Regions from separate parts of the Labrys okinawensis genome, predicted to be linked through region 1. Evidence: predicted binding sites of a transcription regulator. Region 1 holds the regulator's gene; each other region holds the start of a gene.
What was found. Region 1 encodes LexA, which represses DNA repair genes until DNA is damaged. Its sites were predicted from a motif close to TGTTCNNNNTGTGTTCNG; they were not measured.
Positions count from the first base shown of each region.

Region 2: ACMDCR_RS23605 (PA0069 family radical SAM protein) is a predicted target of LexA. The motif match lies at 4,347-4,364, and genes of this name have one in related genera.
Region 3: ACMDCR_RS12625 (ImuA family protein) is a predicted target of LexA. The motif match lies at 3,958-3,975, and genes of this name have one in related genera.

Region 1 covers NZ_CP178864.1:4,006,752-4,016,335, reverse strand. Annotated here, with positions in the region: gene lpxB (lipid-A-disaccharide synthase) at 1-516, shown strand, start outside; gene gltA (citrate synthase) at 571-1,866, opposite strand; gene gltX (glutamate--tRNA ligase) at 2,164-3,594, opposite strand; gene ACMDCR_RS18825 (ComEC/Rec2 family competence protein) at 3,724-6,024, shown strand; gene ACMDCR_RS18820 (TOBE domain-containing protein) at 6,052-6,258, shown strand; gene lexA (transcriptional repressor LexA) at 6,294-7,007, opposite strand; gene glp (gephyrin-like molybdotransferase Glp) at 7,121-8,341, opposite strand; gene moaC (cyclic pyranopterin monophosphate synthase MoaC) at 8,338-8,826, opposite strand; gene trpC (indole-3-glycerol phosphate synthase TrpC) at 8,823-9,584, opposite strand, start outside.
Region 2 covers NZ_CP178864.1:5,016,476-5,026,059, forward strand. Annotated here, with positions in the region: gene ACMDCR_RS23575 (MFS transporter) at 1-1,062, shown strand, start outside; gene ACMDCR_RS23580 (histidine phosphatase family protein) at 1,154-1,762, shown strand; gene ACMDCR_RS23585 (Pvc16 family protein) at 1,851-2,432, shown strand; gene ACMDCR_RS23590 (NAD-binding protein) at 2,494-2,826, shown strand; gene ACMDCR_RS23595 (hypothetical protein) at 2,997-3,188, shown strand; gene ACMDCR_RS23600 (methylated-DNA--[protein]-cysteine S-methyltransferase) at 3,673-4,188, opposite strand; gene ACMDCR_RS23605 (PA0069 family radical SAM protein) at 4,387-5,454, shown strand; gene katG (catalase/peroxidase HPI) at 5,575-7,782, opposite strand; gene ACMDCR_RS23615 (LysR substrate-binding domain-containing protein) at 8,088-9,026, shown strand; gene ACMDCR_RS23620 (hypothetical protein) at 9,391-9,584, shown strand, end outside.
Region 3 covers NZ_CP178864.1:2,703,637-2,713,220, forward strand. Annotated here, with positions in the region: gene ACMDCR_RS12615 (error-prone DNA polymerase) at 1-1,404, opposite strand, end outside; gene ACMDCR_RS12620 (Y-family DNA polymerase) at 1,512-3,233, opposite strand; gene ACMDCR_RS12625 (ImuA family protein) at 3,148-3,933, opposite strand; gene ACMDCR_RS12630 (nuclear transport factor 2 family protein) at 4,273-4,731, shown strand; gene ACMDCR_RS12635 (Tex family protein) at 4,840-7,161, opposite strand; gene ACMDCR_RS12640 (amidase) at 7,386-7,778, shown strand; gene ACMDCR_RS12645 (glutathione S-transferase family protein) at 7,791-8,441, opposite strand; partial or broken gene atzF (allophanate hydrolase) at 8,628-9,584, opposite strand, start outside.

The sequences.
Region 1 (9,584 bases):
CTCCAGCGCCTGGAGGCTGCGATCGGCGCATTCGACACGATCCTGCCGACCGTAGCGCGCCATGCCGCCCGTCTGAAGGAGGCGACGGCCTCCTGGCCACAGAAGCCGCAGGTGGTTTCGGACGAAGCGGAGAAATTTGCCGCCTTCCGGCGTGCCCGCGGCGCACTCGCTGCCTCCGGCACGGTGACGCTCGAGCTCGCTCTGTCGCAGATTCCGATGATCGGCGCCTATCGCTTCCCGGCGTGGGAAGCCTTTATCGCCCGTCGTCTGGTCAAGGCGCCGTTCTTCTTGTTGCCGAACCTGATCGTCGACCGCCGGGCGGTGCCCGAGTTGTTCCAGGAAGAAGTCACTCCCGACAATCTGACAGCCATCTTTACGCCGCTTCTGGGCAAGACACCGGAGCGTGCTGGACAGATGCAGGCTTTCGACGAGATTGACCGGCGCATGCAGGTCGTGGGTGAGACGCCTTCCCAGCGTGCGGCGCGCATCGTTCTGGAGACGATGCGGCAGCGGTAACGGTGGCCGGTCTGCGAAAAGAAACGGGCCGGTCGTTGGACCGGCCCTCTTGGCTTATCCGCGACGCTGGGCCGGGGAGATGTAATCGCGGCGGGTAGCGCCGGTGTAGAGCTGGCGCGGCCGACCGATCTTCTGGGACGGATCCTCGATCATTTCCTTCCACTGTGCGATCCAGCCGACAGTACGGGCGAGAGCGAACAGCACGGTGAACATCGACGTCGGGAAGCCCATCGCCTTGAGCGTAATGCCCGAATAGAAATCGATATTGGGATAGAGCTTCTTCTCGATGAAATAGTCGTCGTGCAGGGCGATGCGCTCGAGCTCGAGCGCCACTTCCAGGAGCGGGTCGTCCTTGTGGCCGAGTTCGTTAAGCACCTCATGCGTGGTGCGCTGCATGATCTTGGCACGCGGATCGTAGTTTTTGTAGACCCGATGGCCGAAGCCCATCAGGCGGAAAGGATCGTTCTTGTCCTTGGCCTTGGCGATATATTGCGGGATGCGATCGACCGAGCCGATCTCGCTGAGCATCTTGAGAGCCGCTTCGTTCGCACCGCCATGGGCAGGGCCCCACAGGCACGCGATGCCCGCGGCGATGCAGGCGAAGGGGTTGGCGCCCGAGGAGCCAGCGAGGCGCACCGTCGAAGTCGAAGCGTTCTGCTCGTGGTCGGCGTGCAGGATGAAGATGCGGTCGAGCGCGCGGGCCAGGATGGGGTTGGGCTTGTATTCCTCGCAAGGCACGGAGAAGCACATGCGCAGGAAGTTGGAGGGGTAGTCGAGATTGTTCTGCGGATATACGAAGGGTTGGCCAATCGTATATTTGTAGGCCATCGCCGCTAGCGTCGGCATCTTGGCGATCAGGCGCATCGAGGAGATCATGCGCTGGTGCGGGTCGGCGATATCGGTCGAGTCGTGATAGAAGGCCGAGAGAGCGCCGACGGAGGCGACCATGACGGCCATCGGATGGGCGTCGCGGCGGAAGCCCTGGAAGAAGCGGGCCATCTGCTCGTGCACCATGGTGTGGCGCGTGACGCGATAGTCGAAATCGGCCTTCTGGGCCATGGTCGGCAATTCGCCGTAGAGCAAGAGATAGCAGGTCTCGAGGAAGTCGCCATGTTCGGCTAGCTGTTCGATCGGATAGCCGCGGTAGAGCAGAACGCCCTCGTCGCCATCAATATAGGTGATCTGGGACTCGCAGCTCGCCGTCGAGGTGAAGCCCGGATCGTAAGTAAACATACCCGTGTGTTTATAAAGTGATGCAATGTCGACGACCGTCGGACCGACGGAGCCGCCCTTGGTCGGCAACTCGATCGTCTTGTCGTCAATAGTCAGAGTCGCCGTATTACCGGTCATGAAATCCTCCTTGCACGGAAAATCTGAGCGTCACGCCCGGGGCCCGTTTCCGGGTCCGGCCCTGCAAGGGCAAGCGTATCCGTGGATCCGTTCACGTTGGGTAGACCATTTGCTGCAATGCCGCAAGAATGACAGGAGACCAAACCGACGGTTCGCTTTGCCGAGCATGCGGGGCGTGACGATTACACGATTGCACCGAAAGACGGTTTCGCATGCGACGTGAAAATGGCGCCGAAATGGCGCCATTCTTGTAGCACGAGCTCACATGATGGGTGAGTGCCAAAGCTTGGGCGGAGTTCAGGCCGCCTGGTCCTTAAGCCGCACCAGGCTTTCCTCGCGGCCGAGCACGGCCAGCACGTCGAAAACCGGTGGGGAGGTCGTACGGCCGGTGAGCGCTGCGCGCAGCGGCTGGGCGAGGGTGCCGAGCTTGGCGCCCGTCTCTTCGGCCATTGCACGCACCACGGCTTCCGTCGCCACGGCGCCCCACGCAGTTACCGTCTCGAGGCGCGGCACGAGTGCGGCGATCGTGGCGCGAGCCTCGTCGCTGAGCACCGCCTTCGCCTTGTCGTCCAGCGGCAGCGGCCGGGAGACGAACAGGAAGTTCGCCCCATCCAGCAGCTCGATCAGCGTTTTGGCGCGCTCCTTGAGGCCGGACATGGCCGCCAGTAGCTGTATGCGCTTGGAGCCATTGCCGGCCGCCAGCGCCGCGGCCAGAGCCGGTCCTTCCGGAATATGCGGCAGCAGCTGGTCGATGGCCGCCATCAGCTCTTCGTCGCTGGAACTGCGCATATAGAGGCCGTTGAGGTTCTCTAGTTTCTTGAAGTCGAAGCGCGCTGCCGATTTGCCGATGGCGTTGGTATCAAAATATTTGATCATCTCTTCGGTCGAAAAGACTTCCTGGTCGCCATGGCTCCAGGACAGGCGCACGAGATAGTTGCGCATGGCCGCCGGCAGGTAACCCATGGCCCGATAGGCGTCGACGCCCAAGGCGCCGTGGCGCTTGGAAAGCTTGGCGCCATCCGGACCGTGGATCAGCGGGATATGGGCCATGCGCGGTACTTCCCAGCCCATGGCCTCGTAGATCTGTTTCTGACGCGCCGCATTGGTGAGGTGGTCGTCGCCACGGATGATGTGGGTGACACCCATGTCGTGATCGTCGACCACCACTGCGAGCATATAGGTCGGCGTACCGTCCGAGCGGAGCAGAACGAGGTCGTCGAGGTCCGTGTTGGACCACGTGACCGTGCCCTGCACGTCGTCGTCGATGACGGTCGTGCCCTCGGTGGGTGCGCGCAGGCGGATGACTGGCTTGACGTCCTTGGGCGCGGTCGCCGGATCGCGGTCGCGCCAATAGCCATTATAGCGTGGCGCGCGACCCTCTTTGCGGGCCTTCTCGCGCATGTCGTCCAGTTCCTGCGGCGTGCAGTAGCAATAATAGGCCTTGCCCTTGGCGAGCATGGCCTCGGCCACCTCGCGATGGCGGGAGGCCCGCGCGAACTGGAAAATCGGCTCGCCGTCCCAATCGAGGCCGAGCCAGGACAGGCCGTCGAGGATGGCTGCGATGGCCGCATCGGTCGAGCGTTCGCGGTCGGTGTCCTCGATGCGCAGCAACATCTTGCCGCCCTTGGCCCTGGCATAGAGCCAGTTGAACAGGGCCGTACGGCCGCCGCCGATATGGAGGAAACCGGTGGGCGAGGGGGCGAAGCGAGTGACGACGGGCGAAGACATTGAAAATTCCAAAGACGACGGACGGGCAAGGCGCTCACTTTAGGGTAACCCCCTTGGCGAGCGACGTTGATATAAATAGGCTAGGGCGTTTAGCACAGGGTTTCATCGGGCGGTAGCGGCGGGGCGCCTTTGTCTGGGAATGATCGGGCACGTGTACGAGTTGGTGTCCTCGGTGGCAGGGGAGGCGAGGGAAGTCTCGTCCTCCCGGGCGCCGAAGGGGTCGGACAGGTCTTCGGCAACGTGCTGGCCTGGCTTGCCAAGGGGGTAGCCGCGGAAGTGGCGGCCTTCGAGCTGGCCCTGGTTGTTCCCATATTCCTCGGTCTCGGCGTGATCGCCTATTTCGCGGCGCCGGATGAGCCGAGTCTGACAGCGCCCCTGATCGCCACCTGTGTCGTCACCGCCGCCGCCTATTCGCTACGCGGACGCTGGTGGCCGCATGTCGCGCTTGTCTGCCTTGCCGCGATCGGTGTCGGCTTCTGCTCCGCCAAACTGCGCACCATGAGTGTGGCCACGCCGCAACTCGCCCGGTCGCTTTCCGGCAATGTCACGGGGCTGGTGCTCTCGGTGGAATCCCGGCTTGGCGACAGTGCCCGTGTCGTCATGCGGCCCGTTGCCATCGAAGGGCTTTCCGCCGAGGCCACGCCGGGCCAGATCCGTCTCACGCTGCGCCGGGCGGGAGATCTCAAGGCCGGCGATAGCATCACCGTCAAGGCCGTGATGCGTCCTCCTCCGCCGCCGGCCCTGCCGGGGGGTTACGATTTCGCCCGAGATGCCTTCTTCGACGGGATTGGCGCTGTGGGCTTCGTCGCCGGCAAGATCGCGCCGGCGGCAGCACCTATCGAGCCGGGCTATGCGGAAGCCTTCAATATCTGGATCGACACCCAGCGCAACCGGCTGACGGCGCGTATCGTCGAGGCGGTTCCTGGCGAGAACGGAGCGATCGCGGCCTCGCAGGTCACGGGAAAGCGCGGCGAAATCCCGAACGAGGCCAACGACGCCTTGCGCGCCTCCGGCCTCTATCATGTCGTCTCGATTTCCGGCCTCCACATGGCGCTGTTCGCCGGTGGTCTCTTCGCCCTGATCCGCGCCCTGCTGGCGCTCTCCCGGCGCGTCGTGCTCTATCGTGGCGCCAAGGAAATCGCCGCGATGCTCTCCCTGGCGCCTGCCGCGGCCTATACACTGTTCTCGGGGGCAGAGGTTGCGACTGTGCGCTCCTTCGTGATGACCGCCATCGTGCTGCTGGCAGTGGCGCTCGGGCGCAGCGCCATCACGCGGCGCAATGTGGCCCTCGCCGCCAGCTTCGTGCTGCTCACCACGCCGGAGCAGTTGCTCGGCCCGAGCTTCCAGATGTCCTTCGCGGCCGTCGCCATGCTGGTGGCGGCGCATGACGCCTGGGGCAAGCGCAAGCGGACCAAATACGCGACCTTCTGGGAACGCGGCATCGCTTCGGGCTTGGGCATCCTGCTGGCGATGATGCTGACGACGCTCGTGGCTTCGCTCGCGACCGCTCCCTTCTCCGCCTATCACTTTCACCGCCTGACCATGCAGTCGCTCGCCTCCAACCTGGTTGCCACGCCGATCGTCTCCTTCCTGATGATGCCGCTGGCGTTGCTGGCCGTGCTGGCCGAGCCTTTCGGCTACGGGGCGTTCTTCTGGCATCTCATGGGCTGGTCGGTCGGGTTGTTCATGCAGGTGGCCCGCTATGTCGCGACATGGCCGGGCTCGGATCTCGTCCTGCCGCAATTCTCGTCCGTTGCGCTATGCCTGTTCTCACTCACTCTCGTGCTGCTCACCCTGATGCGCGGCCGGCTTGCGGTCTTTACGCTCGTTCCCCTGTTCGGCGGCATCGCCGCGGCCGCGACTACGCCGACTCCGGTCGCGATCTTCGGCGCCAACGGCCATGCCGCCCTGGTCCGCAAGGGCGATTCCCTCACCTCGCTCGCCAACCGCTCAGACAATTTCGCCGTGCAGCAATGGCTGCTGGCGATGGGCGACCGACGCAAACCCGACGATCCCAGCCTCGCCGAGCAACGCCTGTGTGACAAGGAAGGCTGCTCCGCGCCGATCGAGGGTGGCGATATCTTCATGCTCGACCACACTCTCAACGCGGCGCAGGAAGATTGCGGGCATGTCAGCGTGCTGGCCGGCCCTGTCGCTCTCGGCACGAGCTGCGCGGGCAGGGGGATCGTGCTCAACCGCGACCTTATCTTCGCCGCCGGCTCCGTCGCACTCTACGCTGACCGTCCCACCGAGAGGGGCGGCGAAACACGTTGGCGAGTGGTTACGGCCCGTGATCTGGGGTCTTCGCGGCCCTGGGCACCGATGCCGGCCTGGGCGGCGAAGGTCTCCGTGCCTGCGCCGGCGGCATCGACGCAGACGCCCGATGCTGATTCGGCTGTGGACACCGCTGCACCGGATGGGGATGATTGAACATCACTCAAATCGGGAGGACATCTCATGAAGCTCAGCGCGCGCAACCAGATCAAGGGCATCATCAAGAGCGTCACGAAAGGCCAGACAACCTCGCATGTCCAGCTCGATGTCAACGGCACCATCGTCACCGCCTCGATCACCAACGAGGCGGTCGACGACCTTAAGCTTAAGCCCGGTCAGGCCGCCTATGCGGTGATCAAGGCCTCGGATGTGATGATCGCCGTGGATTGATTGCCAGGAGAACGGACCGGAGGTTCGTGCTCCCGTCAATAGCGGCGGAACAGGCCGACCAGCTTGCCCTGAATGCGCACCCGGTCCGGGCCGAAGATGCGGGTTTCATAGGCCGGGTTGGCGGCCTCCAGTGCGATGGAGGCACCGCGCTTGCGCAGGCGTTTGAGCGTAGCTTCCTCGTCGTCGATCAGGGCCACCACGATGTCGCCGGTGTCGGCATAGTCCTGGCGGCGGATCAGCACCGTGTCATTGTCGAAGATGCCGGCCTCGATCATCGAGTCGCCGCGCACTTCCAAGGCGAAATGTTCGCCCGAGGACAGCATTTCCGGCGTCACGCTGATGGTGTGGCTCTTGGTCTGGATGGCCGAGACCGGTGTACCCGCCGCGATGCGGCCCATCACCGGGATGAGGACCGGGCGGGCGGCATCGTCATCCGCCTCCGGGCGGACGGTGCGTACCTTGCCGAGGTTGCCCTCGATGACATTGGGTCGGAAGCCGCGCTGCGAGCTCGCGAGCGAGAGGCCCGGCACAGCCGATTCCGGCAGACGGACTACTTCCAGCGCCCGCGCCCGGTTGGGCAGGCGGCGGATGAAGCCGCGCTCTTCCAGCGCCATGATCAGCCGGTGAATGCCAGACTTGGAGCGCAAATCCAGCGCCTCCTTCATCTCGTCGAAGGAGGGCGGCACGCCCTGTTCCTTCAACCGCTCATGAATGAACCGAAGCAATTCGTGTTGTTTCTTGGTCAGCATGGGCGATCCCGTTATGGCAGCCTGCGAATCACGATGATTTGGCAAACAAAGCAAGAACATTGCTACATGTTCACACTGTGTTCTGCAAGAATGAAGTTCCCGTTAAAGCACGATCAATAACCGGCAGCGCGCAAGTCAATTATCTCGCACACATCGCCTGGCTTTGCTTCCGGAGCGAAGGGCGGGCGGATGACGAGGCAGTCCGCATGCTGCAGCACGCTGACCAGCGACGAATCCTGTGGCGCCAGTGGTGCTACCTTGATGATGCCGGAAGCATCGTCAAGTACGAAGCGGGCGCGGATATAATCCTCGCGCAGGTCGTTGGCCGGCCAAGAGGCGGCGAACACGGCTTTCCTGCGGGCAAGATTGGTCTCGGCGCGGCCGAGCAGGGTGCGCAGGAGGGGCACCAGGAAGAGCACGCTGCACACCACCGAGGAGACCGGATTGCCCGGCAGGCCGAGAATATGCATTCCGCCGAGCCGTCCGTGCAGCAATGGTTTGCCGGGGCGCATGGCGATCTTCCAGAAACCCAACGTCATGCCTTCGCGGGTGAGAGCCGTCTGGATGAGGTCGTGATCACCTACGGAAGCGCCACCGATGGTGACGAGGATGTCGGCCTTTTCATTGCGGGCGCGCTTGATCGCCGCTTCCAGGGCCGGAAAGTCGTCGCTGGCGATGCCGAGGTCGAGCACATCGCCGCCCTCGGCCTCCACCAGGGCAGCGATGGCGAAGGTGTTGGAGGCAACGATCTGGTCCTGGCCGACTGCTTCGCCCGGCAGCACCAGCTCATCGCCGGTGGCGAGGATGGCGACTTTGGGCTTGCGCCGAACCGGCAGGCGCGGGTGGTTCATAGCGGCGGCAAGGGCGATATCGCGCGGGCCGATCACGCTGCCTGGGGTCAGGGCCTCAGTGCCCTCGGCGAAGTCGAGCCCGCGGCTGCGGATATTGGCGCCCGGCCGGACGCCGCTCGCGATGATGACGCGGCTGCCGTCCCGCCTGGTATTTTCCTGGATTACCACTGCGTCGGCACCATCAGGAACCGGCGCGCCCGTGAAGATACGTACCGCCTGCTTTTCGCCGACTCGGCCCGCATAGCCGTGGCCGGCCGCCGATTCGCCAATCAGGTCCAGCGTGGCGCCATCGGAGGCGTCCTCGGCTCGCACCGCATAGCCATCCATCGCCGAGGCATGGAAGCCGGGCTGGGTACGCAGCGCTGTGATGGTCGAGGCGAGGGTCCGGCCTCTTGCCACCTGAATAGGTACTTCAACGGTCGGCAGCGTCTTGACATTGGCGACGACCTTGACCAGGGCGTCGGCAACCGGTAGCAGGCTCATCGGGCGTCCTCCGCGTGCCAATCGCCGGATTTGCCTCCGGACTTCTCAATCAGGCGAATGGCCTCGATGCGCATGCCGCGGTCGACGGCCTTTACCATGTCGTAGACGGTGAGGCAGGCGACGGAGACCGCGGTGAGCGCCTCCATCTCCACCCCGGTCTGGCCGGAGACCTTGGCAGTGGCCCGCACCGTGAGGCCGGGCAGGTTCGCATCGGGCTCGATCTCGACGGCGATCTTGCTGAGCAGCAGGGGATGGCAAAGGGGGATCAGCTCATGCGTCCTCTTTGCCGCCATGATGCCGGCGATGCGGGCGGTGGCAAGTACGTCCCCCTTCCGGGCATCGCCAGAGAGCACGAGGCCAAGCGTGGAAGCTTGCATCACGACCCGGCCCTCGGCGACGGCGACCCGGCTCGTCACATCCTTCTGTGAGACGTCGACCATATTGGCCGCGCCCGACGCATCGAGGTGGGTGAGGCCTGAGCTCATGCCGCCGCGCCCAGCGCCAGCAAGGCGCGCGTGGCGGCGGTGACGTCGGCCTGGCGCATCAGGCTCTCGCCGACGAGGAAGGTGTTCACGCCCACTTCACGCAGCCGCGCCACGTCATCAGGCGTGAAGATGCCGCTCTCGCCCACCAGCAGGCGGTCGCTCGGCACCAGCGGCGCCAGGGTTTCCGTCGTCTCCAGCCGGGTGACGAAATCGTTGAGGTCGCGATTGTTGATGCCGATCATGCTGACATCGAGCGGCAGGGCGCGCTCCAGTTCTTCGAGATTGTGGATCTCGCAGAGCACATCGAGCGACCAGTCCTTTGCGGCAGCGATGAGGGCGCGTGCTTCCTCGTCGGTGACGCTCGCCATGATCACCAGGATGCAGTCGGCGCCCCAGGCGCGGGCTTCGACCACCTGATAGGGATCGTAGAGGAAGTCCTTGCGTAGCGCCGGCAACGAAACGGCAGCGCGCGCCGCGGTGAGGAATTCCGGCTTGCCCTGGAAGGAAGGCTCGTCCGTCAGCACCGAAAGGCAGGCAGCGCCTCCGGCCTCGTAGGCGCGGGCGAGGGCGGGCGGATCGAAATCAGCGCGGATCAGGCCCTTGGAGGGGCTCGCCTTCTTGATCTCGGCGATCAGGCTCGTCTCGCCGGCGGCAAGCTTGGCTTCGAGCGCGCGCTTGAAACCGCGAACCGGCGCGGCCTGTTCGGCGTGCCTGATCAAGGCGGGCAGTGGGACGGCGGCCTTCGCCGCCTCGATCTC
Region 2 (9,584 bases), 1.0 Mb from region 1:
AGCCCCGACATTGCCGGCTCCATCGTCAGCGTCACGCAGATCGGCTACGGCCTCGGCCTCTTCCTTCTGGTCTCCCTCGCCGATCTCGTCGAGAACCGGCTCCTGGTGCTGGCGACGCTGAGCTGCACGGTGATCGGCCTGATCGGCGCCGCCGTTTCGACCGGTGCCCTGCCCTTTTTCGCCGCCTCGCTGCTGATCGGCCTCAGTTCCACGGGCGCGCAGGTGCTGCTGCCCTTTATCGCCCATCTCGTGCCCGCGGCGCAGCGCGGACGCGTGGTCGGGAATATCATGGGTGGCCTGCTCACCGGCATCATGCTGGCGCGGCCCGTATCGCTGTTCATCGCCGCGAGCTTTGGCTGGCGTGCGGTGTTCTGGTGTTCGGCGGTGCTGATGGTCTTCATCGGCCTCGCCCTCTCGCGCATGATGCCCAGGCATAAGCCGCATGGAGGCATGCATTACGGCCAGATCCTAGCCTCCATCTTTACCCTCGTCCGAGACCTGCCGGTGGTGCGCTGGCGGGCGGCCTATCAGCTCTTCCTGTTCGCTGCCTTCAACCTGTTCTGGACGGCCTCGCCGCTGATGCTGGCGGAGCGCTTCGGCATGAGCGAGCATGGCATCGCCCTCTTCGCCCTGGCCGGCGCGGGTGGCGCCTTCGCCGCGCCGATCGCCGGACGCCTGGCCGATCGCGGCCTCAGCCGCACCACCACAGCCGGCGCCATGCTCACGATCGCCCTCGCCTTCTGGGCCACCGGCTGGGTCGTGGCGGCACTGGCCCTGGCCGTCCTGGTGGTGCTGGCAGTGATCATCGATGGAGCGGTGCAGGCCAATCAGGTCGTCAGCCAGCGCATCATCTTCTCGGTGCCGCCGCAGGTGCGCGGGCGTGTCAACGCTTTCTACATGACCTGCACCTTCATCGGCGGCGCCATCGGCTCTGTGCTGGGCACGCTGACCTATCATTGGGGCGGCTGGACAGCGACGGCAGCCGTCGGCGGCTCCATGGGGGCGTTCGCCCTGCTCCTTTTCTTCCTGGAGCTCAGCAGAACGAGGGTCTCACCGGCGTAGGGCATGGGAGATGCGATTTCCCTAGACGATAGCTTGCTTTATCACTCTATCTTGATGCATTTTTTCAACAAGAATCGCTGAGGGACTTCGGTTGAGCAAAGCCAGGATCGTCTATTTCATCACCCACGCGGAGGTCGAGATCGATCCCGCCATTCCCGTTCCGGACTGGCGCCTATCGCCGCGCGGCCGTGCGCGCCACGAAGCCTTCAACCGGCGCGACTTTGTCGGCGGCATCGGCGCCGTCTATTCCAGCAATGAGGAGAAGGCGCGCAATGGCGGGGACATCCTCGCCCGCCACCTCGGCCTGCCGCTCCAGGTGGTCGAGGCCCTGCATGAGAACGACCGTTCGGCCACCGGCTTTCTGAAGCCACAGGAATTCGAGGAGACGGCCAACGCCTTCTTCGCGAATCCCGAGCTCAGTATCCGTGGCTGGGAGCGCGCCATCGACGCCCAGGCCCGCATCGTCGGGGCCGTGACCAGCATCCTCGACGGGGATCGTGGCGAGGGCGATATCGCCGTCGTCGCCCATGGCGGTGTCGGCGCGCTGCTGCTCTGCCATCTACGCGCCGTGCCGATCAGCCGCACGCATGACCAGCCGGCTGGCGGAGGCGGTCATTACTTTGCCTTCGAGGCTGGCTCGCGGTATCTGCTCCATGGCTGGAAGCGCATCGATGAAGAGGCGTCGGTAGCGGCTTCCTGATGGCAGCTTCAGGACTGGCGGGCGCCAGGCTGCAGCCATGTATCCGGATGTATATATAGGCTGCCGGAGGGCAGACAGGAGATCAGTCATGACAGCCGCTCTCGCCATCGCCGCCACCAGCGAGATCCTGCGCTTCCTCGTCGACGAGGCGCTGCGGAAGACCGGGCAGGCGCTGAACTTCACGCCGCCTGCGGTTACCATCGGCTCACCGCCAGCGGGCAATACGGCTACGCCCAGCGTCAACCTGTTCCTCTGCCAGGCCCTGCCCAACTCATCTCTCAGAAATGCACCCGGCTTCGTGCGCGGCCCTCTCGGCGATCGACCGAGCCAGCAACCTTTGCTGCTTGACCTGTTCTATCTCGCCAGCGGCCACGGTCCCGGCAGCGCCCGCGAAATAGGCCTTGGCGCCGCCATCGAGACCCTGCAGCAAACGCCGATTGTCACGACCGCGCTCATCAGTACCGCCCTGAGGAGCCTTGATGGTGATCCGGACCCGCTGCGCCGGGCGCTTTCTGACCAGGCGGTGATAGACGGCTTCGAGAGCATCGCCATCAAGGCCCAATCCCTCGGCCTCGACAGCACCGCAGGCCTGTGGATCGCCGCACAAGCGCCCCTCAGCCCGAGCGCCTCCTATGTCGTGACCATCGCTTTCAAGGATCCTTCAGCCTGAAAAATGGAGTGGCGGTCTCCGACCGCCATCTTTTTTGCCGACAAGCACTTTGTTTCCGCCAATGGCGGTCGGAGACCGCCACTCCAATTCGCACGACATGCGGCAATTCCAGGCCGTGCTCGATGCCGGACCGATGGCAAGCAATGTCTCGCGTATCAAGATCGCCAAGCTGGTCGAGCATGACTTTACCGCACAGGCGGCCATCTCCGACGTGCTCAAGAACAACCGCCTGGTGGCCGAGGCGGCACGAAATGCGAGGATCGCTTCGCCCTTGCTCGACATCTGCCCTGCTCTGTTCAGCGAGACCGAAGCCATGGGCCTTGGTCAGGCCGACATGGCGGCGGTGGTCCGCGCCATCGAGGCCCGGACGGATGGAAGCCCGCCGTCAGCCTGACCGCCCTCAGGCCGCGATCCCGATCAATCCGCAGCGATCCAGCATGGAGAATTGTATTGTCACCATACTTCCCAAACGTTCTCATTCTCAAAATTCCAAGCGCCCTTGTTCCCACGCCCTTTCCGGCTGGGTTGATGAGGAGACCGGGCGATGGCGGCTGCAGGGCAGCCGTGAAAGCAGGATCATGGAAGATGCAGGCCGCACTGTCGGTGCAGGCCACCATCGCCCTGTTCCGGCGGCCCGGCACGCTGACAAAGCGCGCAAGGCCACCCGTTTTTCCGCCTTCTGAAGGCGGAGGCGAGCCTGGAGCGGATGGCACGGACCATCCGAACCCGGCCCAGCCGGCTCGGCAAAGGGGCTGAGCGACGTCCATCCTGGCCGGACGGTGGCATCAGCCGTCTTCACCGCATCGGCGGGAGGAGGGACGAAGGCGTTGCCGGGCTCAAGCCCTTCACGCTCCGTCCAGGGATTGCGTGGTCTTTCCATCGCCTGGCACTTCCATGGGGTGCCGATCCCTCTGTCCCGCTCGTCACCCCTGGAGGCCAGCTTCGAAGGAAGCATGGCCGCCGCGCGCCTGTCGCGTGGACAGGCTCTCGGGGTGGATGGAGGCGTTCGGGGCCGGGTTGTACAGACGCCGGCCGCTGACGCCTCATTCCGTTACGGAATAGAGCATGGGAACGAACGAAAGTCAATCTCTGTACTATTTATGTCTAAAACAATCGCTTCAGGCTCAGGTGATATTTGAGTTCACCGGCGTGGCTCGCATGCGCGCCAACTTTGCGGGGCGACGGGAGGGAAACTGGAGGGGCGATCACCGATCGCCCTCCTCCTTCCCCACAAAACGCATCATCGCGCCGGTGTGCCCTCGAGCCCGAGCAGGCGCGCCTTGACCTCCAGGCCTCCGGCAAAGCCGGTAAGCTCCCCGCTCGACCCGACAACGCGATGGCAGGGCGCGATGATCGAAATGGGATTGCGGCCATTCGCCGCCCCGACGGCCCGCACCGCCTTCGGGCTTCCAAGCCGCCGCGCGATCTCCGCATAGGTGCGCGTCTCGCCGAAGGGAATGGCGAGCAGGGCCGCCCACACCTTCTTCTGGAAATCGGTGCCGGCGAAATCGAGCCTGATATCGAAGGCCTTTCGAGTACCGGCGAAATAATCGCGCAGCTGCTGCTCGGTCTCCAGGAGGATCGGATGATCCTGGGCCTCCGCCACGACGTTGAGGCGCACACGCCCCGGCCGGTCATTCTCCCACAGAATCGCCGCCAGGCCATCCTTGCTGGCAACCAGCTTGAGTCGACCAATGGGCGTCTCCGTCCATTTGTAGAAATAGTCCTTGGCTGCGCCTTTGAGTGCCCCGGCCATGACAACCTCCTCGTTCCGATTCGGAGCACCACTGCTCCTCGATGATTGCCTTGTAAGGCATGCCAGCAATCGCCGCCGCCCGTTCTCTGTTGTGCTGGAGATTGCATTCCTATGTCGGGAAATGCCGGTCGAGACTCGAAATCGCAAGCCAAGCATGCTAGAACAAAAAGTGAACAGACTTGTAAATGGAACGCCAGCATGCCTCCCATCGCGAGCAAGGGCCGCGCCTCGCAGTCCAACGCCTCCGGCCGCTTCGAAGGCCTGGCGCGTGAAAGCTTCGACGATGGCTGGTGCGACGAGGATATGCCGGTCGTCCGCCATGAGACCACGCTGACGGCGGAGAAGGCGCACACCATCCTCTCGCGCAATGACAGTCCCGATCTCGCCTTCGATCGCTCCATCAACCCCTATCGGGGCTGCGAGCATGGCTGCATCTACTGCTTCGCGCGTCCGAGCCACGCCTATCTCGGCCTCTCGCCGGGCCTAGACTTCGAAACGAAGCTGTTCTTCAAGCCGGACGCTGCCGCGCTTCTCGACGCGGAACTGCGCCGGCCCGGCTACCGCGTCGAGCGGGTGCAGCTCGGCGCCAACACGGACCCCTATCAGCCGATCGAACGGCGGCTCGGCATCACGCGCGCGGTCATTGAGGTGCTCCAGCGCTTCAACCATCCGCTCGCCATCACCACCAAGAGCGTGCTGGTGACGCGCGACATCGACATCCTCGCACCAATGGCCGAGCGGGGTCTTGCCATGGTGGCCGTCTCCATCACCACGCTCGACCGCAGGTTGGCGCGCAGCATGGAGCCACGCGCCTCGACGCCCGAACGCCGCCTCGACGCCATCCGCCAGCTCAGCGCCGCCGGCATCCCCGTCGTCGTCGGCGTCTCGCCGATGATCCCCGGCCTCAGCGATCACGAGATGGAAACGATCATGGAACGGGCAGCCGGGGCCGGGGCCACCGGCGCCTATTATTCCACGCTGCGCCTGTCGCATGAACTCAAGGACCTTTTCCGCGAATGGCTCGCGGCCGAGCAGCCCGGACGTGCCACCCATGTGATGTCGCTGGTGCGGCAATTGCGCGGCGGCCGCGATAATGACCCTCGCTTCGGCAAGCGCATGACCGGCGAAGGCCCGCTCGCGGACCTCCTCGCGAGGCGCTTCGACCTTGTCCGGCAACGGCTGGGCCTCTCCGACCGATTTCCGGCCCTGGATACCGGGCTGTTCCGGATCCCGGCGCGAAGCGGTGACCAACTCAGCCTACTGTAAGGGCCATCGCATAGCTCCCTTGAAGACTCGGACCGCGCACCTGAACACAAAAATGCCCGCCATCCCATACGACGGCGGGCATTCTCTACGGATCTAAAATCGACGATCTAGTCGCGATAATCAGACAAGATCAAACCGGTCGAGGTTCATCACCTTCGTCCAGGCGGCCACGAAGTCATGCACGAACTTCGCCTTCGCGTCGCCGGAGCCATAGACTTCGGCCAGAGCGCGCAGCTGGGAGTTCGAGCCGAAGACGAGGTCGACGCGGGTGCCGGTCCACTTCACCTCGCCCGTGGCCCGATCGCGGCCCTCGAACACGTCGTCCGCCTCCGAGACCGCCTTCCAGACCGTGCTCATGTCGAGCAGGTTCACGAAGAAGTCGTTGGTGAGAGCTCCCGGCCGCGTGGTGAAGACGCCGTGCTGGGAGTGCCCGGCATTGGCGTCGAGCACGCGCAGCCCGCCTACCAGCACGGCCAACTCCGGCGCGGACAGCGTCAGGAGCTGAGCCCTGTCGACCAGGAGCCCCTCGGCCGAGACCGTGAAGGCACCCTTCAGATAGTTACGGAAGCCGTCGGCCTTCGGTTCGAGCACCTCGAAGGATTCGATGTCCGTCTGCTCCTGTGTCGTATCGGTACGGCCGGGCGCGAACGGAACCTCCACCTCATGGCCGCCGTCCCTGGCCGCCTTCTCGACGGCGGCGCTGCCCCCGAGCACGATCAGGTCGGCGAGCGACACCTTCTTGCCGCCGGACTGGGCGGCGTTGAACTCCGCCTGGATCTCCTCGAGGGTGCCGAGCACCTTGGCGAGCTGGGCAGGCTGGTTGGCCTCCCAATCCTTCTGTGGCGCCAGCCGGATGCGCGCGCCATTGGCGCCGCCGCGCTTGTCGGAACCGCGGAAGGTCGAGGCCGAAGCCCAGGCGGTCGAGACAAGCTCGGAGATCGACAGGCCCGAGGCGAGGATCTTCGCCTTGAGGGTGCTGATGTCCTGCTTATCGATCAACGGGTGATCGACGGCGGGGACCGGATCCTGCCAGATCAACTCTTCGGCCGGGACCTCCGGGCCGAGATAGCGCACGCGCGGCCCCATGTCGCGATGGGTGAGCTTGAACCAGGCGCGGGCGAAGGCGTCGGCGAACTGGTCCGGGTTCTCGAAGAAGCGGCGCGAGATCTTCTCATAGGCCGGATCGAAGCGCAGGGCGAGGTCCGTGGTCAGCATCGCCGGCGCGTGGCGCTTCGAGGCGTCATGCGCATCAGGCACCGTGTTGGCGCCCCCTCCGTTCTTGGGCTTCCATTGATGGGCTCCAGCGGGGCTCTTGGTCAGTTCCCACTCATACCCGAACAGGTTCCAGAAGAAGTTGCCGCTCCACTTGGTCGGCGTCGAGGTCCAGGTGACCTCAAGGCCGCTGCCAATGGCATCCGCGCCGATGCCGGTGCCATGGGTGCTGCGCCAGCCAAGGCCCTGTTCCTCGAGGCCCGCGCCTTCCGGCTCGACACCCACCAGCGTGGCATCGCCCGCGCCATGGGTCTTGCCGAAGGTGTGGCCACCGGCAATGAGCGCAACGGTCTCTTCATCGTTCATGGCCATGCGCGCAAAGGTCTCGCGGATGTCGCGGGCCGCTGCGAGCGGGTCGGGATTGCCGTTCGGCCCTTCCGGATTCACATAGATCAGGCCCATCTGCACGGCGGCGAGCGGATTTTCGAGATCGCGATCGCCGCTATAGCGCTTGTCGGCGAGCCAGGTGTCCTCCCCGCCCCAATAGATGTCCTCTTCGGGCTCGAACACATCGGCACGGCCGCCGCCGAAGCCGAACGTCTTGAAGCCCATCGATTCGAGCGCGACGTTGCCCGTGAGGATCATCAGGTCGGCCCAGGAGATCGTATTGCCGTATTTCTGCTTGATCGGCCAGAGCAGGCGACGGGCCTTGTCGAGATTGACGTTGTCGGGCCAGGAGTTGAGTGGCGCGAAACGCTGCGTGCCCGCACCGGCTCCGCCGCGGCCGTCGCCGGTGCGATAGGTGCCTGCGCTGTGCCAGGCCATGCGGATGAAAAGCGGGCCGTAATGCCCGAAATCAGCCGGCCACCAAGGCTGTGAGTCCGTCATCAGCGCAAGGAGGTCCTTCTTCAGGGCTTCGATATCAAGCTTCTTGAACTCCTCCGCATAGTTGAACGTCTCGCCCATCGGGCTCGACAGCGCGGTGTTCTGGTGCAGAACCTTCAGATTCAGCTGGTTCGGCCACCAGTCCCGATTCGACCGCCCACCCAGGCTCGGGTTGAAGCGCCCATGTGGCACCGGGCATTTGCCGGCATTGCCCGCATCACTTCCGTCCATGATTTCCTCCGATCGTGGTTACACTGTTTGAACCTGCCCGTGCTCAGGACCTACGACGCCGGGAAGACAATCCGGTGTCACGGTCCTCCGATCCGCAGCACCGGGAACGCCAAATGCCCCCTGCCTTACTGCGCTGGGATCGGCCCAAAACAATCAATTGGGCTGCGCGAACGTTGCACATTGTTTGAGCCGCGCACGCCTGTCCGCCTCGCGTGCGCTGCTCCTTGTCTCTGCGTTTAGAGGTCTACCAAACTGCATCCATTAGTTTAAGTTGGGATTTCTGATCGCAGCGATAAGGCAGGATTATGATCAATCTCACGCTCAGGCAACTACGCTATTTCGAGGCGCTGGCCAGGCACGGTCATTTCGGGCGCGCAGCGGAAGCCTGCGCCATCAGCCAGCCGGCCTTGTCGATGCAGATCAAGGAATTGGAAGAAATGCTGGGAACGGCGCTGCTCGAGCGGGGCGCGCGCCAGGTGCAGCTCACCAATTTCGGCAAGGAATTCTCCCTGCGCACCCGCGACATCCTGCGCTCGGTCGACGAGCTTGGGAATCTGGCGCAGGCGACCCGGGATCGGCTGGTCGGACGGTTGCGCATCGGCGTCATTCCGACAGTCGCGCCCTATCTGCTGCCGACCATCATCGGCAATCTCAGTCACCTGCACCAGGGGCTCGACATTCACGTGCGGGAGACGCTCACCCCCAAGCTGATCCAGGAGCTTGCCGACGGGCGGCTGGATACTGCCATCGTTGCCCTGCCGGTATCCGAGCCTTCCTTTGCCGAGGTCGCATTGTTCACCGAGGACTTCGTGCTGGTGCGCCCCGGCGAGGACGAGGGCAAGCCGGTGCCCGATCGCGAGATGCTGCGCGAGATGAAGCTGCTCCTCCTGGAAGAAGGGCACTGTTTCCGCGATCAGGCGCTGGCCTTCTGCAACATTCATTCGGTGCTGACGCGCGAATTGCTGGACGGCAGCTCCCTGTCCACGCTGGTGCAGATGGTCGGCGCCGGCATCGGCGTCACGCTGATCCCGGAGATGGCGGTGGCGATGGAGACGCGCTCCGCCTCCGTGTCCATCGCGCGCTTCGTGGGCCCTCAGCCCTCGCGGACAATCGGCATGATCTGGCGCAAGACCAGCCCCCTGGTCGCCCAGCTCCTGCAGATTTCAGAGGTCGTGCGGGATTCGGCCGACACGCTGCGCAAGCGGCACATCAGGACCATGCCGTCGCCCGCTCCGGTGCCATGACAGCATGGCGGCATGTGATCGGGGAAGATGATATCGCGAGGGCGCCGGCAAACCGGATTGCACCGTTGCCCATTTGGCCACGGGGTCTCCGCGCGAAATTGTCGACGAATACCATCAGACACCATGCGATCGCCCGCAGTGAGAACGCACCAGGCTTGCACGGAAAGGATAGATCAAGTGGTTCGGCAACCAAATTTGCACCCCCGCGGGCTCGCCGAGTAGTAATCCAAATGGGTATAGTGCGAAAACTCCAAGGTTTGGTTACTATCGATGGGAACAATAACAAAGACCGTGCCATCAGCGACCTGGACCCTGCGGTGCCAATCCGCTCCCATACTGCAACCTCGAATGGAAAGGCTGTCGAATGAACCGCATGTCGTTTGCCGATGCCCTTGAAACGGCTGCGGAACAGATCGGTGCTCCCCTGACCGACGACACCGCTGCCCTGCTCAGGAATGCGGCCATCAGGATTCGCAACGGCAATCTGGTGGCCCTCTCCCCCCATGTCGATTATTCGCTGGCGGAACTGGCAACCGAATTCGGGGTCCCCAAGGACCA
Region 3 (9,584 bases), 1.3 Mb from region 1:
CTGCATGCCCATGCCCCAGACCGTCTTGGACAGGGCTGCGGTGACATCGGGCGTCAGGCCCAGGACCTTGCCAACTTCGCCTATTGCGCGGCGGGAGCGGTAATGGATGACGGTGGAGCAGATGGCGGCGCGGTCGCGGCCATAGCGGCGATAGACATATTGGATGACTTCCTCACGGCGTTCATGCTCGAAGTCGACGTCGATATCGGGCGGTTCCCCTCTGTTCTCCGAAATGAAGCGGGAGAAGAGGAGCTTGGTTTCATCCGGATTGACTTCGGTTATGCCGAGGCAATAGCAGACGGCACTGTTTGCCGCTGAACCCCGCCCCTGGCAAAGAACCTCAAGGTTATTTCGGGCGTAGTCGACGACGTCATGCACCGTGAGAAAATAGGGAGCAAAACCAAGCCTGTCGATCAGTCGCAGCTCTTCCTTGATGCGAGCGACGACATCGTCAGGCACGCCATAGAGATAGCGCCCCTCGGCGCCGGCCCAGGTCAAGTCCTCCAAATGCTGCTGGGGCGTCTTGCCTGGAGGAATTGGTTCTTCGGGATACTCGTATCTTAACTGCCGCAAATCGAAGTGGCATGCCCGGACAATCTCCAGCGTCCGCGCCAGTGCTTCGGGATGATCCGCGAAGAGCCGCGCCATCACCTCCGGCGGCTTGATGGTGCGCTCCTCGTTGATCTCCAGCCGGAGCCCGGCCTCGGCCAAAGTGCATTTCTCGCGGATGCAGGTGAGTATGTCGGCCAGCGCCCGGTGTTCGGGCATGTGGTAGAGTACGTCGTTGACGGCGACCATGGGGGCGCCGACCTCGTTGCCGAGTTCCGCCAGGCGGCCAAGGCGGCGGGGTTCGTCGCCGCAGAGGCGGTGGTGGCCAGCGAGGTAGGTGCGGCCCGGCGCCGATTTGGCGAGGGCGCAAACGCGGGCGATGAAGGTCTCGTCCGGTTCGTCCGGCGGCAGCGCGATCAGGATCTGGCCTTCGCTGGCAGCAAGGATCGCCTCGAAACCGAACAGGCATTCACCTTTCTTTCTCTTGATGCGCGTGTTGCTGGCGCTGAGCAGGCGGCAGAGCCGGCCATAGGCCTCGCGGTCGGTGGGGTAGGCGATGGCCTCGAAACCGTCTGTGGTGACGAGACGCACGCCGGGCAGATAGCGCAGATCGGGGTGCTTCTTCGCCTCCCGCAGGGCCCGCACCACGCCCGCGAAGGAGTTACGGTCGGCGATGCCGATGCCGGCGAGGCCGAGCTCATGCGCCCGCTTCACCATGTCCTGCGGGAAGGAAGCGCCGCGCAGGAAGGAGAAGTTGGTGGTGACGGCGAGCTCGGCATAGCCAATCGGGGGGCTGGTCTTCAGACCTGGCCGTGGCGCCGAGAAAAGAGCCGGGTCTGAAGACCCGCCCCCCATTCCTGGGACCGCAGGCGTCTCGCCTGCATCTTGAACCGCTTCGTTTCCAAGAGCAGGCGAGACGCCTGCGGTCCCAGCGAAGGCTCGCCTCTCGTCCTGCCTGCTCCTCATGCGAACAGCCCCCGCATGAACCAGTTCACCTGCCGGGGAGTCGCCTCGCGGCAGAGCCAGAAGCGCTGGCCGCCCTGTGTCTCGGCGACATAATGATCGTGCCGCGCCGGCGCCGGCAGCAACACGGAGCGTTCGCGCCCGGCTTCGTCGTCCTCGAAGCGGTTGCGCTTCTGGCTGGTCGTGGTCTCGCCGGCAGGAATGCTGCCCGGAGTATCGCCCTTCTTGCTCCAGCCGAACTCCTCCCGGGCGATGGTGGATAGGGCCGGAGCCACTTGTTCCCACCAGGGGGCGGCAATGCGTTCCGGTCCCTGCAATTGTGTGATGTGGTGAGGGGCGCCGCGCCAGCGGAAATGGCCGGGCAGCCCGTCCGGCCTGGTGGCGAGGATCTGCAAGGGTTCGGGCTGGTCGAGGAAGAGGGGCGGGCGCAGGGGCAGGCGGTCAGGCTTTGGCCAGACGGGCTCGCCCTCTTCGGCGTCGCGAGCCGTCTCGGAGCGGGCGGGATCGTGCCGTTCCACCGGATGAAGCTGGCGCACTGTCCCGGGGCCGAGGCGCTGGCGCAGGGCGTCGATCAGTTCTGTGCGGCGCTCGCCGGGATCGGCTTCGGGCTGGCGCCGACCATCGCGCAGCGACAGGCGGGACTGGCGGCTGCCGATCTTCTCGGTACGGGTGGCGGCGAGACTGATGGTCTCGAAGCCGAAGCCGGCGTCGATGGTTTCCCCCAGGCGTTCCAGGTCGAGCGTAACGAGTCTCGCGACATGACTGGGATCGCGCGTGGCGGAAGCGAGGCCGATATGGATGGTGCGCACCTCGCCATCGACACGGAAGAGCCGCAGCTGCAGCACACGAGCGGCGACGCCGTCGCGGGTGAGGGCCGGTACGAGATCCTGCATCAGGCGGGTGGCGACATGCACCACGGCCGCCTGGCTCACTACCGGCTCCAGCAACTGGCGGCTGCGGTGATAGATCGGCGGCGGCTCGACCAGGGCGAGGGCCTCGTCGCGCATGTTCATGGCCTGGTCGAAACGCCGCAACAGCAGGGGATCGAAGCGCGAGGCGAAGGGTGCGCGCGGCTTGCCGATGAGGTCGCCGACTTGTTTGAAGCCGAGACGCCGCAGCGTCTGGCAAAGATCGTCGGGCAGGCGCAGGGCCTGTAACGGCAGGCCTGTCAGCGCCGGACCGGGATCGGCGCCTTCGGCCAGGATGAAATTCGCCTGGGAGTGGAAGCGCGACAGGGCCCAGGCGGCGCCGGGCGTATCGGCAAGGGCCACCCGCGCGCCGAGCGAGAACTGGCGCAGGCGCTTGACGATGTCGGCGAGCAGGGCCTCCTCGCCGCCGGCAAGATGGCTGGCGCCGGTGATGTCGAGGAAGAGCCCGTCTGCGCCATCCGACTCGCGATAGAGGGCGATAGCAGGGGTGTAGCGCAGGGCCCACAGGCCGAGGCGGTGCAGTGCCTGGGCGTCGGCCTCAGGCGCAAGCGGACGCGTCTGCAGGCCCGGCACCTTGGCGCGGGCATCGGCCACCAGCCCGCCTGCCGCCAGGCCTTCCTGTTCCGCCAGCCGGCTGGCCGAGGCGATGCGTGGCCCGCCCGCAGCTTCGATCGTGAGGATGAAGGGGCTGCGCGGATCGATCGTCTCAGGCGACCTTGGCGCTTTGGACTGGGCAATCAGAAAACGCTGGATCGGCCAGCGTGGCAGCCAGATCGAGACGATGCGTGACATGGTCGTACTCCATGAGCCAGAGACCGCTTTGCCCGTTGCGGCTGCGTTCCAACTGAACGCGCCATCGCCAGGCGGTAAGAAGGCCGAACCGGTCGCGCGGGCCCGCTGCCGCGCCGATGCGCCAGCGGGTGACGGCGACGGTGGCGGATGGGGCGAGGGGAGGGCGCAGCAGAAAAAGCGGGCAGGGCGCCGAGGCAGCAGCGAGCTGCAGGCGCCGGCTGCTGGCAGCATCGAGGCCGCCTCCTGTCAGCGCCGCGACCGCGGAAGCCGCGCCGGAATGAAGGATTTCCTCCAGCGCCCAGGCCGCCTCGACCTCGCTGCCGGCGTGGACCAGCACGAGCCGGGCCGGATCGAGCCCGAGACTCCGCACCCCATGCCCATGGAGCCGGCCGAGCCCGTCCAGTCCGCGCGGCGAGGTGACCAGCCAGACCGCGCCCTTGTCCTGCCTGTGCACCAGGCGGGAGACGAGGAAAGCCAGCGCCGAGGCCGTGTCGAAGATCGTCCGCGGCGCGATCTCATGCAGCCCGTCGAGCGCCAGCCCGCCGCCCGGCAGCTTCCGATCCACGTCCCCGATGCCGAAAGGCAGGACGCCGGCATCGGCATGCACATGTTCGAGCCGGGGCAAGAGCAGGCGCAGGCTCGCCAGCTTCTCGGCACGCTCGTCAGAAAACTCGGCAGGAGGGGGTACGCGTATCGTCATGGGCGAAATCCGTTTCACCCAGACTAGAACAAAACAAGAACATTTCAAGTGGAGTCTCAGGATAAGACGCTCGAAACCCGCCTGGAGTCAAACATGGTAAAAACACCCTTTCCACCACCGAGGTAAGAAGTGCATTTCTTTTCAAAGGGATAAGGGGGTCTTCACCACCGACGCTTGCAAGCGGGCATAGTTTTCATTCGCCGTTCGAGCGGTTCCATGTCGAGCACCATCTTCGCCCTTCCTGCCATGGCCGTTCACGCCATGAGAGATGATTTTCGCTCTCCCAATCCGACCTCACTCCGCGCTATCCATAATGGACGACAGGCCCAAGGAGAGACCATGCCGAAGACCATCACACCCGAAGAAGCAGCCGACCGGCTCGCCATCCGGGACCTGATCGATGCCTATGCCCATTGCGCCGACCGGCGCGACGCCGCGGGACAGATGGCGCTGTTCACCGAGGACACGGCCTTCCATGTCTTCATGGACAGCAAGGCGCCAGAGCCGACCTATGTCCTCCATGGCCGGGAGGCGCTCGCCCCTGTCTTCGCCGACCTGAACCAATATCGGGCCACGACGCATTTCAACGGGCAGAGCACCATCCGCCTCGAGGCTAACAGCGCCACCGGCGAGAGCTACTGCATCGCCCATCATCTGACGGTGGACGGCGAGAAGCGGTCGCTGATGATCGCTTCGATCCGCTATCTCGATCAGTTCGTGAAACAGAAAGGCACCTGGCTGTTCGCCGAACGCAAGCTGATGGTCGATTGGACGGATACGCGCGCGTCGGCTCCGTAATGGGGGGCGGATCTTCAGACCCGGGCCCCTATGGGGCGAGCGGGCGGCAGAGCCGGGTCTGAAGACCCGCCCCCAGTGCGCCCTGTCTCTGTCGTAAAGCAGCCCTCCCTAACGCTTCTTGAGAGCTTCCGCCAACGCCGCGCTGAAAGCGCCCTGGCCGCCGGACTTGTCCGGCCGGCCGGGGCCGGGCCGCGGCGTGTTCTGCTTGTCCCTGCTGTCGTCCCGCCGCACTGGTTTCGCAGCGCCGGCGCCGGCGCTGGCGTCGCGGCGCATCGACAGGGCAATGCGCTTTCGCGGGATGTCGACCTCGACGACGCGCACCTTCACGACGTCGCCGGCCTTCACCACCTCATGCGCGTCCTTCACGAAACGGTCCGCCAGCTGGGAGACGTGCACGAGGCCGTCCTGATGCACGCCGATATCGACGAAGGCGCCGAAGGCCGCGACATTGGTCACCGTGCCCTCCAGCAGCATGCCGGGCTTCAGGTCCTTGATGTTGTCGACGCCCTCGGCGAAGGTCGCGGTCCTGAATTCGGGGCGCGGATCGCGGCCGGGCTTCTCGAGTTCCGCGATGATGTCGCGCACGGTCGGCAGGCCGAAGCGTTCGTCCACGAAGAGGCGCGGATCGATCGCCCTGAGGGCGGCGCTGTCGCCCATCAGCGTGCGCACATCGCGCCCGCAGGCCGCGACGATCTTCTTGGCCACGCCATAGGCTTCCGGGTGCACGGCCGAGGCGTCCAGCGGCTCACTGCCCCTAGGGATGCGCAGGAAGCCGGCGCATTGCTCGAAGGCGCGCGGGCCGAGACGGCTGACCTTGAGCAAGTCCTTCCGGTTCGAGAACGGCCCGCTGGCATTGCGATGCGCGACGATGCCTTCCGCCAGCGAGGCGCCGAGGCCGGACACGCGCGCCAGCAGCGAGGCGGAGGCCGTGTTGAGGTCGACGCCGACGGCGTTCACCGCGTCCTCCACCACGCCATCCAGGGACCGCGCCAGGCGATACTGATCGACATCGTGCTGATATTGTCCCACGCCGATTGATTTCGGCTCGATCTTCACCAGCTCGGCCAGGGGATCCTGCAGCCTTCGCGCGATCGACACGGCGCCGCGCAGCGAGACGTCGAGATCCGGGAACTCTGCCGCGGCCGTTTCGGAGGCCGAATAGACCGACGCTCCCGCTTCGCTCACGATCACCTTGAGCGGTTTCGGCGCAGGAAGACCGGACAGCATCTCTGCCACCAGCTTCTCGGTCTCGCGGCTGCCGGTACCGTTGCCGATGGCGATCAGCTCCACGCCGTGCTTGCGGACGAGGCCGGCGAGTTCGGCCTGCGTGCCCCGAACGTCGTTCTTCGGCGGGAAGGGGTAGACGGTGGTTGTTGCAACCAGTTTGCCCGTGCCGTCGACCACGGCGACCTTCACGCCCGTCCGGATGCCGGGATCGAGTCCCATCGTGGCGCGGGAGCCGGCCGGCGCAGCGAGCAGCAGGTCCTTGAGGTTGCGCGCGAAGACCTGGATCGCCTCCTCCTCGGCCCGGGCGCGCAGGTCTCCCATCAGGTCGAGATAGAGGTGCAGCGAGAGCTTGACGCGCCAGGTCCAGCTAGCGATCTCCATCAACCAGCGGTCTCCCGGGAGGATACTGCCGATCGCATAGGCCTGCACGATCATGCGCTCCACCGGCTTCACGGGCGAGGCGTGGTCGGCATCGACCTCGATGTCCAGCGACAGCACGTCCTCGTTGCGCCCACGCAGCATCGCCAGCGCCCTGTGACTTGGTACGCCGGACCATTTCTCGACATGGTCGAAATAGTCGGAGAACTTCGCACCGGCATCCTGCTTGCCGTCGATGACGCGGGAGTGCAGGAAGGCCCTTTCCTTCATATAGGCGCGCAGGCGGCCGACGAGATCGGCGTTTTCGGCGAATTGTTCGGCCAGGATATCGCGCGCGCCTTCAAGCGCCGCCTTGGTGTCAGGCACTTCATCCGTGAGATAGGTCTTGGCCAGTGCCGCCGGCACGGCCGACCTGTCCGCCAGGATAGCCTCGGCCAGCAGGCCCAGCCCCCGCTCGCGCGCGACCTCGGCCTTGGTCCTGCGCTTGGGCTTGTAGGGGAGGTAGATGTCCTCCAGCTCCGTCTTGGTGACGGCGGCGGCGATCTTGGCTTCGAGCTCGTCCGTGAGCTTGCCCTGCTCGCGAATGGAGGAAAGGATGGTATCGCGCCGCGCCTCGAGTTCGCGCAGATAGGCGAGCCGCTCGGCCAGCAGGCGCAACTGCGTGTCGTCGAGGCCATCAGTCGCCTCCTTGCGGTAGCGGGCCACGAACGGGACCGTCGCTCCCTCGTCGAGCAGCGTGATGGCGGCGATCACCTGCTGGGGCCTGGCGTTGATATCCGATGCGATGATCGAGGCGATGCGTCCGCTGTCTCTTGTTCCGGTCATGCGCTCCTCGCTCCACGTGATGGGCCGGGCACCTTAATGAAGAGCGGCCGGGACCGCCATGGTCCAGGCTGCGCGGGCCTGCTTCTCCACAGCCTGTCGCCACGCCTGGCGCGAATGGAAATTTCCTTGCTTACGACTCTGAAAGAAATCTACTTTCATGGATAACAACCCCTGCTGCGGCTTCAATCCCACGGCCGCGCGCATGATCGTGACGGAATGACGCCATGACCTCAGTCCAGCTCGCCGTGGTCGGGGCCCATCTCGCGGGCATGCCGCTGCATCATCAGCTCACCTCCCGGCAGGCGCGCTTCGTACGCACCAGCCGCACGGCGCCGAGCTACCGGCTCTACGCCATGATCGGCACGATCCCGCCCAAGCCTGCCCTGGTGCATGCCGCAGGCGGCGGCTCGATCGAGCTCGAGATCTATGAGCTCGATGTCGCCGCATTCGGCAGCTTCGTCGCGGAGGTTCCCGCTCCACTCGCGATCGGCACGGTGGCGCTCGAGGACGGCACCAGCGTCAAGGGTTTCGTCGCCGAACCGCGGGCGATGGACGGGGCCGAGGATATCACCGCGCTGGGCGGCTGGCGGGCCTTCATGGCGCTGCAGGCGGGGTAGGCGACCTTCTCGTCAGCCGGTCGATGCCGCGGCGAAAACCGCCAGTTGAGCATCGAAGGCACGCCTGAAGGCCGGCCGCGCTTCGCCGCGTACGACATAGGCGGAGAGGTTGGGATATTCGTCCAGCAGCCCCGATCGATTCAACCTGCGGAGCACCGACACCATCATCAGGTCGCCGGCGCTGAAGCCCCCATCGAGCCAGTCGTCACTGCCAAGGCGAGCGGAAAGTTGCTTCAACTGGTCTCGAACGCGATCCTCGACCAGAGGCAGGCGTTCCTTGCTCCAGGGCTTGTCACTCTCCAGAAGCCTGGCGTTTGCCAGTTCAAGGATCGGCGGCTCCACCGTGCTGAGCGCTGCAAACATCCATGTAACAGCGCGCGCCCGGGCATTCGCATCGTCTGGCAGCAGGCGGCCATGGCGCTCGGCGATATGGAACACGATCGCCCCCGACTCGAACAGAGCGAGATCGCCTTCCTCATACGTCGGAATCTGCCCGAATGGATGGAGCGCGCGATGAGCGGGTTCCTTCATCTCGCTGAACGAAACAAGACGAACGTCATAGGGTTGGCCCACTTCTTCGAGCGCCCAACGAACACGCATGTCACGCGCCTGTCCCCTGCCGCGGTCGGGCGACCGTTCAAAGGCTGTGATGGTTGGGGTCATTGGAAGGCTCCGCGTGATTGCCTGACACTGTCGGGCGTGAAGAGAGGGTTCTCGCGTTTTGCACCCAGAGGACGAAAGGCCGGCGTGGCTCCCGACAACGCTCCTCGTTTTCTTTGGCAATGCGGGTCTTGGGCTGGGAGGTCTCGGAACCGCCTCGCGGAGAAGGTCCCTGCTTCTGGTTCACCCCGCCTGTCTGTCGATCCCCATGCCCCAGCTCTTGGCCTGCATCAGCCGCTCGGCGAGGGCGAGGATGGCGTCGTCGGCGAAGGCCGGCGCGATCAGGGTGACGCCGGCCGGCAGGCCGTCCTGGCGGAAGCCGGCGGGCACGGCGATGGCGCAGCAATCGAGCAGATTCACGAAATTAGTGTAGCGGCCGAGATTGGAGTTGAGGGTGATCGGATCGGCGTGCATGGCCGCTACCGTATAGATGGTCGGCGCCGTCGGCAGCAGCAGCACGTCCATCTCCGCCCATTCGGCTTCGGCCCGGCGGCGCAGCGCCTCCAGCGCATAGGCGCCGCGAAACGCCTCCACGGCGCTGATGCCGCGCGCGCCTTCGATGATCCCGCGCACGGTCGGATCCATCGCGTCGGCCTTCTCGTCGACGAAGGCCTCGATGGCGGCGAGGCGTTCGGCAACCCAGGGGCCGCCATAGAGCAGGCGGGCGCATTCGCGGAAAGGGGCATAGTCGATTGCCACCCTGGTGCCGCCGAGGGCCGCGAGCCGGGCATCAGCCGCGTCATAGAGGGCCGCGACCTCCGCGTCTCCGTAGAATTCTCGTTCCGCCTTCCCGAGTACCCCGTACCGGAACCCTTTGGCCGGCCAGGGCGGCGCCTCACGCGGGCGGCGCGAATAGGGATCCGCTGCGTCGAAGCCCTCGCCGATCCGCCGCACCAGCCCGGCCTCGGCGACGGTGGCGGCGAGCACGCTGATGCAGTCGAGGCTCCGGCATGCCGGCACCAGGCCGGTGGTGGAGAACAGGCCGCGCGTCGGCTTGATGCCGACGAGATTGTTGAAAGCCGCCGGGATGCGGCCCGAGCCGGCCGTGTCGGTGCCGAGCGCGAAGGAAACCTGGCCGGCGGCCACCGCCACCGCGGAGCCGGAGGACGAGCCGCCGGAGATATAGCGCTGATCGAACACCGAACG